DNA from 3 places in the Arthrobacter sp. 05T423 genome. Region 1 is predicted to be linked to each of the others. Evidence: riboswitches for the same ligand, from Rfam matches in the RefSeq annotation. Region 1 holds a riboswitch; each other region holds the start of a gene.
The links. Region 1 has a riboswitch for S-adenosylmethionine ahead of AC1DFE_RS15520 (DUF1737 domain-containing protein). Riboswitches for the same ligand answer to the same signal wherever they lie in the genome.

Region 1 (2,255 bases):
AGCAGGCGGAGCCGTTCCTGGAAGGTGGCCACGGAGGGGTTGCCGTAGCGCGAGTAAACGAAGCGTTCGTCCTCGCCGGTGAAGGCGCGCTCGGCGGCCGCGGCGGATTCGTAGACGAATCCGGAGTTCAGGAAGACCGGCTCGGTGGTCTCTTGGAAATTGGTGCGGTCAAGTCCGCCGCGGACGGCCTGGGTATCGGGGCTCCAGCCGGCGGCGTCGTGATTAAAAGTCAACTTAGTTCTTTCCCAGGTTCGTCGGCAGTCCGCGGTTCTTCCAGCCGTTCACGGTGCGCTCGCCGTAGCGGTCGGGTTCGCCCTCGAAGCCTTCGAGCACGTTGTAGGCGGTGAAACCGGCCTGCGTGGCGGCGATGGCGGCGGCGATGGAGCGCTGGCCGGAGCGGCAGAGGAAAAGCAGCTCCGCCTTGGTGTCCTCGGGAGCCTGCTGCTTCAGCTGCTCGACGAAGTCGGGGTTGGGGATGCCGCCGGGAAAGGTCCACTGGATGAACAGGGGGTCGTTGTCGGTTGCCTTAGTGTCCGGGATGCCGATGTGCGCCCATTCGCCTTCGGTGCGCACATCAACCAGGACGGCGCCTTCTTCGAGCTTGGCCCACGCGTCCTGCGGGGTGAGGTCTCCGGCGTAGCTCATGCGTGGCCCTCGTAGGCTTCTGCGCTGAGGTCCTCGTCGGAGTCCAGCCGGTCCACGGCGGTGGCGACGGCGGCATCCGCGCTGGCGACGGCGTCCGGCAGGATGACGGCCTGGGCCACGATGACGCTGGTGCCGTTGAACGTGGCGGCCGGGCTGCCGTGCAGCACGTACCCCTCGGCCAGGGCCGCGGAGATGCGCTCACAGAACGAGCGGTCGTCCGGCCCCGTGATCAGGCGGTAGGACAGCTTTTCCTCAGGTTTATCCTGCTGGGACGGCAGCGTTGCAACGCCGGGGGCGTCTGACACGACGGATCTCCTTTTCTCACGCTTGCAGCTCGAAGTGGTCGATATGCCGAGTATTCACCTGAGGCACCCCGCCGTGGAAGGAGGGTTGCCGACCGGCCAGTCAGGGCTTAATGCCGGTACTCATTACTCCCCGAAAACGTAGCACTGACGGCGGCGGCGCGCACCGCCGCCGCCGTCATCTTCCGTAACGCACCAAACGGCAACGCGGGGTCACTTACGGCCCAATCCGGGTGCGGAAGCGGCCGTAAGTGACCCCGCGTTGCGGTCACAAAGCCGTTGGCCGGGAGGATAATGACGGGAGATGAACCGCCGTAACGCCGGATGAAACCAGGCCGCAGTGAATGATTCGACCGCGAATACAGTGACTCCCATGCTGCACTTTGGATGGTTTGTGGGCCACGGCTTCGGGGTCCAGGGCTGGGGGACGCCCGGGTACGGAATCGGCTATGACTGGAAGAAACCCGCCCCTTACCAGCACGCGGTCCGGGAGTTTGAACGGGCGGGGCTGGACCTGTTCATCATCGAGGACTCGCTCACCGTCCCCGACACCTACGGCGGCAGCGCGGAGGTTTCGCTGGCGCAGGCATCCTTTGCCCCGAAGCACGATCCGCTGGCCCTGGTGCCGTACCTGCTGTCCGCCACGGAGCACCTCGGCATTGTGCCCACCATCAGCGCCTCGTTCTATCCGCCGTTCACCGCAGCCCGGCTGCTTGCCACGCTGCAGCACTTCTCCAACGGACAGCTGGGCTGGAACGTGGTGACCTCCGGCAGCGACCTTGCCGCGCAGAACTACGGGCTGGACCAGCAGATCGAGCACGACCTCCGCTACGAGAAGGCCGAGGAGTTCGTAGGCGTCGTGCGGAAGCTTTGGCGCAGCTGGGAACCGGACGCCATCCTGGAGGACACCAGGGCAGGCGTCTTCGCGGACCACACCAAGGTCCGGCCGATCCACCACGACGGGGAGTTCTTCAAGGTCCGGGGACCTCTGAACACGGCCCCGCTGCCGGAGGAACCGGTGCTGGTGCAGGCCGGGGCATCCCCGCGGGGCAAGGCCTTCGCCGGGGCGAACGCGGATGTTGCGATTGCGCTGGCCCGCGGTGCCGGCGGCATGAAGGCCTACCGCGACTCCATCCGCGCCGAGGCCGCCGCGGCCGGACGGAACGCCGACGACGTCAAGGTGCTGTTCGTCCTGAAGCCCACCGTGACCGGCTCCGAGGCCGAGGCCGAGGAGCTGCGGACCGCCCGCCGCGAGCTCACGCAGCGGGACATCGACAGCCAGCTCAACTCGATCTCCTACCTGTCCGT
Region 2 (2,255 bases), on a different contig from region 1:
CTGTGGTTTCGAACGTGACGGAAAGGATGCCCGGTGTACCGTGCGGGGCTACCCAGTTCACGGCGACGTCCTCAAGCGGCCGTTCCACCGGCTCGCCGAGCCACTCGGTCACGCGCTCGGCAGAGCCCGCGATCGTGAGGCTGGACATCTTCACATTGCTGTCATAGGCATTGGACGGGTGCAGTTCCGGATCGCCCTCCCACTTCAGCATGTAAGGAACCTGCGGGTCCGCAATCAGGCCAAGGATGCCGATCTGCTTCCAGACAAGTTCGCGGCCGTCCGGGAACTTGCGGTTGCCGTTGACCGCCGAGCGGCCCAGGCGTTCCTCGAAGGGGGCGAGGTCGTCAACTTCGACGCACCAGCCCATCCAGCCGCCGCCCGCCGCGGACCGGGCCCGGACGGCCTGGCCGAACGGTGCCTTGTCCGACGCCGGGTGGTCCAGGACCTCAACAACCTCAAGGTACTTATGGCCGGCCAGCGGAATAATCATGTTCCGGGTTCCAAACCGGGGGTGCACCCCGCCCTTAACGGCTTCGACGCCGAGGGCGGAGGAGATACGTTCGGTGGTGGCCGCGAGGCCATCGTGTTCACAGGCGTAAGAGACGTGATCCATGCGCATGCCCTCATCTTGGCACTTTGTGACGGGGCTCTCAGCTAAGGCTCGCCTAACCTTGAGAAAAGTCCATACTTTGACGAAGTTCGTCACAAAGCTGTGCGCGTAACACTGCCATTCCTACACTGATCGCAGGTCATGAGTGCCAGCGAAGGAAGCCCCGGCTCGCTGGCCGGCAACCCTCCACCGCGGCGGGGTGCCCCGGGTGAAGACCTGGCTGCGCGGCGCCCGCCGTGCGGCAAGCGCGGGCCTGTGCAGGGACCAGCACATGCCCCTTCAGCAGAGGAGCCCCATGTCCAACGCATGGTCATTCGAAACCCGTCAGATCCACGCCGGCCAGACGCCGGACAGCGCCACCGGAGCCCGGTCGCTGCCGATCTACCAGACGACGTCGTTCGTCTTCCCCAGCGCAGAAAGCGCAGCGGACCGCTTCGCGCTCGCCGAGATCGCTCCCATCTACACCCGGATCGGCAACCCCACCCAGGACGCCGTTGAGCAGCGGATCGCCAGCCTGGAAGGCGGGCTTGCCGCACTGCTCCTGAGCTCCGGACAGGCCGCCGAAACATACGCCATCCTCAACATCGCCGAGGCCGGCGACCATGTGGTGGCCAGCCCCAGCCTCTACGGCGGCACGTACAACCTGCTGGCACACACGCTGAAGAAGTTCGGCGTATCCGTCACCTTCGTGGCCGACCCGGACAACCTGCAGCAGTGGCGCGATGCCGTGCAGCCGAACACCAAGCTCTTCTTCGCCGAGGTAGTGTCCAACCCCCGGCAGGACGTCCTGGACATCGAAGGCGTTGCCCGGACAGCCCACGACGCCGGCGTGCCGCTGATCGTGGACAACACTCTTTCCACGCCCTACCTCATCCGGCCGTTCGAGTGGGGCGCAGACATCGTGGTGCACTCGGCCACCAAGTACCTGGGCGGGCACGGAGCCGCCATTGCAGGTGTCATCGTGGATTCAGGAAACTTCGACTTCGGCACGGATCCCGGGCGCTTCCCGGGCTTCAACACGCCGGACCCCACGTACAACGGGCTCGTCTACGCCCGGGACCTCGGCGCGGGCGGAGCCCTGGGGGCCAATCTCTCCTACATCCTCAAGGCGCGAGTCCAGCTGCTGCGCGACCTGGGTTCCGCAGTGTCCCCGTTCAATGCCTTCCTCATCGCCCAGGGCCTGGAGACACTGAGCCTGCGGGTGGAGCGCCACGTGGCCAACGCAGAGGCGGTGGCCAGTTGGCTGGAAGCCCGCGACGACGTCGAGTCCGTGGCCTACGCCGGACTGCCGTCCAGCCCCTGGTACGAGCGTGGCCTTAAGTATGGCTCCAAGGGCACCGGCGCGGTGGTGGCGTTTACGGTGGCCGGCGGCGCCGAAGCCGGCAAGCGCTTTGTGGACGCCCTGGAGCTGCATTCCCACGTGGCGAACATCGGCGACGTCCGTTCCCTGGTCATCCACCCGGCGTCGACCACGCACAGCCAGCTGACTCCGGAACAGCAGAGCGTGGCCGGTGTTGCCCCTGGCCTGGTCCGGCTGTCCGTGGGCCTGGAGCACATCGACGACATCCTTGCCGACCTCGACGCCGGATTCCGCGCGGCCAAAGGCGTCTGACTTCAGGTGCCACGGGTGTGACTCCCGTCCCGT
Region 3 (2,255 bases), on a different contig from region 1:
CAAACCGGCGTCGTAACCCTCCACGGAGAAGTTGACCACACCGATGGCGTCGTCCGGGTCGCTGTCAGCGAAGATCTGGTGGACGGTGACGCCGTCGATCTCGCGCAATCCTTCGACGAGGAAGGACCGGATGGCAGCCTCGTGGGCGTGCCAGCTCTGCGGGTCCAGGGCAGCGATGACCTGGGTTGCCCGGGCCAGGGTGGCCGCACCGAGCACGTTGGGTGAGCCGCCCTCGTGGCGGGCGGGGCCGGTGGCCCAGCTGACGCCGTCGAGCCTGGCTTCACTGACCGCACCGCCGCCGGCGAGGTGCGGGGTGCCGGCGTCGAGCCAGTCAGGACGGCCGATCAGGACGCCGGCGCCGAAGGGGGCGTAGAGCTTGTGGCCGGAGAAGGCGAGGTAGTCGACGTCGTCTGCGGCGATGTTGACGCGGCGGTGCGGCGCGAGCTGGGCGGCGTCCACCACGATCCGGGCGCCGAATTCATGGGCCAGCGCAGCAAGGCGCCGGATCGGAAGGATTTCCCCGGTGACGTTGGAGGCGCCAGTCACAGCCAGGAGGCTGACATCGCCGTGCTCCAGTTCCGCCCGCAGGCTGCTGATGGTGGCTTCCAGCGTGTCCGAGGCCACCACGCTGCGGTGCGGCACGCCCTGCCACGGCAGCAGGTTGGCGTGGTGCTCGATGTCGAGGTAGAGCACTTCCCCCGTGTGGTGGTGGTCCTCCACCGGGAGGCAGCCGGCCAGGAGGTTGAGGGAGTCGGTGGTGTTCCGGGTGAAGATGACGGCGTCATCCGCGCGGCCGCCCACGAACTCCCGGACGATGTCGCGCGCGTTCTCGTACACGGACGTGCTGATCTGCGAGGCATAGCCGGCGCCGCGGTGCACGCTCGCGTAATACGGCAGGATCTCATTGAGGTATGCGGAAACAACCGACAGCGCAGGCGCGGAGGCGCCGTAGTCAAGGTTGGCGTAACGGATGTGGCCGCCCTGGATCAGCGGTGCCTGGATCTCCGCGCCGGTGACGGCGGCCAGGGGACGGCCGGCGGCCGCAAACCGGCCATCCAGCACGCCGGCGTCGGTGGTGGAAGAAATGATGGCAGTCGTCATGGGACCTCACTGAGAAAAGGACCCCGTGTGACGGGGATCCGCGCTTGCCGCGTCCGTTCCGGATCGGCCTGGTCGTCACCCGGGGCACCCCACCGCGAATGGAGGGTTGCCGGCCAGCTAACCGGGGTTTAGCGCTGGCACTCGTGACCTGTTACGAGACTAGGACATCCGGACGGGCGAAGAAAAAGGCGGTCCGGAATGTTAAGCGGATTATTACGTGGGCCAGATATTCGGCCTGCTGCCGAAGAAACGACGGCGGGCGCCACCAAAAGAGGGCGCCCGCCGTCGCAAAATTMAGCTGAGGGGCTTCGGAGCGGAAACTAAAGCAAGTCGTCCAGTTGCGGGTTGAGACGCTTGAGGACTTCAGAGTGCAGGATCGAGTTGGTAGCCAGTGCATTGCCGCCGAACGGGCCGTCCGTGCCCTCGAGGGAGGTGAAGCGGCCGCCTGCCTCCGTCACGATCGGCACCAGCGCCGCCATGTCGTACAGGTTCAGCTCCGGTTCGCAGGCGATATCCACCGCTCCTTCGGCCACCAGGCAGTAGGACCAGAAATCCCCGAAGGCGCGGGTGCGCCACACATCCTCGGTGAGCTGCAGGAACTCATCGAGGTTTCCGCGGTCCTTCCAGCCGCCGAGGCTGGAGTAGGACAGCGAGGCGTCGGCGAGGCTGGACACATTGGACACCTTGAGCCTCGTGGCGGCCGCTAGGGAACGGCCTGTGTAGGCGCCGGCGCCCTTGGCCGCCCACCAGCGCTTGCCCAGTGCCGGTGCGCTGACCACGCCCACGACGGGTTCGCCTTCGTCGACGAGGGCGATCAGCGTGGCCCAAACCGGAACGCCGCGAACAAAGTTCTTGGTGCCGTCGATGGGGTCGATGATCCAGCGGCGCGAACCGTGGCCGGAACTTCCGAACTCCTCGCCGAGCACGGCGTCGCGGGGGCGGGAGCGGGACAGCTGGCCGCGGATGGACTCCTCGGCGGCCTTGTCCGCATCGGTGACCGGCGTCAGATCTGGCTTCGTCTCGATCTGAAGGTCCAGCGCCTTGAACCGGCTCATGGTCTGGTCGTCCACGGAATCGGCCAGCACGTGGGCCAGACGCAGGTCATCGTTGTAGGTTGAAGCGGGTTGGGTCATGCTTCCAAACTACCCTCAAAG

Region 2: linked by a shared signal. The riboswitch ahead of AC1DFE_RS06475 (bifunctional o-acetylhomoserine/o-acetylserine sulfhydrylase) and the one ahead of AC1DFE_RS15520 (DUF1737 domain-containing protein) in region 1 are both predicted to bind S-adenosylmethionine.
Region 3: linked by a shared signal. The riboswitch ahead of AC1DFE_RS01710 (aminotransferase class V-fold PLP-dependent enzyme) and the one ahead of AC1DFE_RS15520 (DUF1737 domain-containing protein) in region 1 are both predicted to bind S-adenosylmethionine.

The regions. Positions count from the first base shown of each region.
Region 1 covers NZ_JBFTLC010000021.1:58,043-60,297, forward strand. The annotation lists gene AC1DFE_RS15510 (O-succinylhomoserine sulfhydrylase) at 1-233, opposite strand, end outside; gene AC1DFE_RS15515 (rhodanese-like domain-containing protein) at 235-645, opposite strand; gene AC1DFE_RS15520 (DUF1737 domain-containing protein) at 642-950, opposite strand; SAM riboswitch class IV at 964-1,078, opposite strand; gene AC1DFE_RS15525 (NtaA/DmoA family FMN-dependent monooxygenase) at 1,321-2,255, shown strand, end outside.
Region 2 covers NZ_JBFTLC010000005.1:163,959-166,213, reverse strand. The annotation lists gene AC1DFE_RS06480 (VOC family protein) at 1-619, opposite strand, end outside; SAM riboswitch class IV at 748-864, shown strand; gene AC1DFE_RS06475 (bifunctional o-acetylhomoserine/o-acetylserine sulfhydrylase) at 906-2,222, shown strand.
Region 3 covers NZ_JBFTLC010000001.1:358,731-360,985, forward strand. The annotation lists gene AC1DFE_RS01710 (aminotransferase class V-fold PLP-dependent enzyme) at 1-1,101, opposite strand, end outside; SAM riboswitch class IV at 1,137-1,250, opposite strand; gene hisN (histidinol-phosphatase) at 1,422-2,234, opposite strand.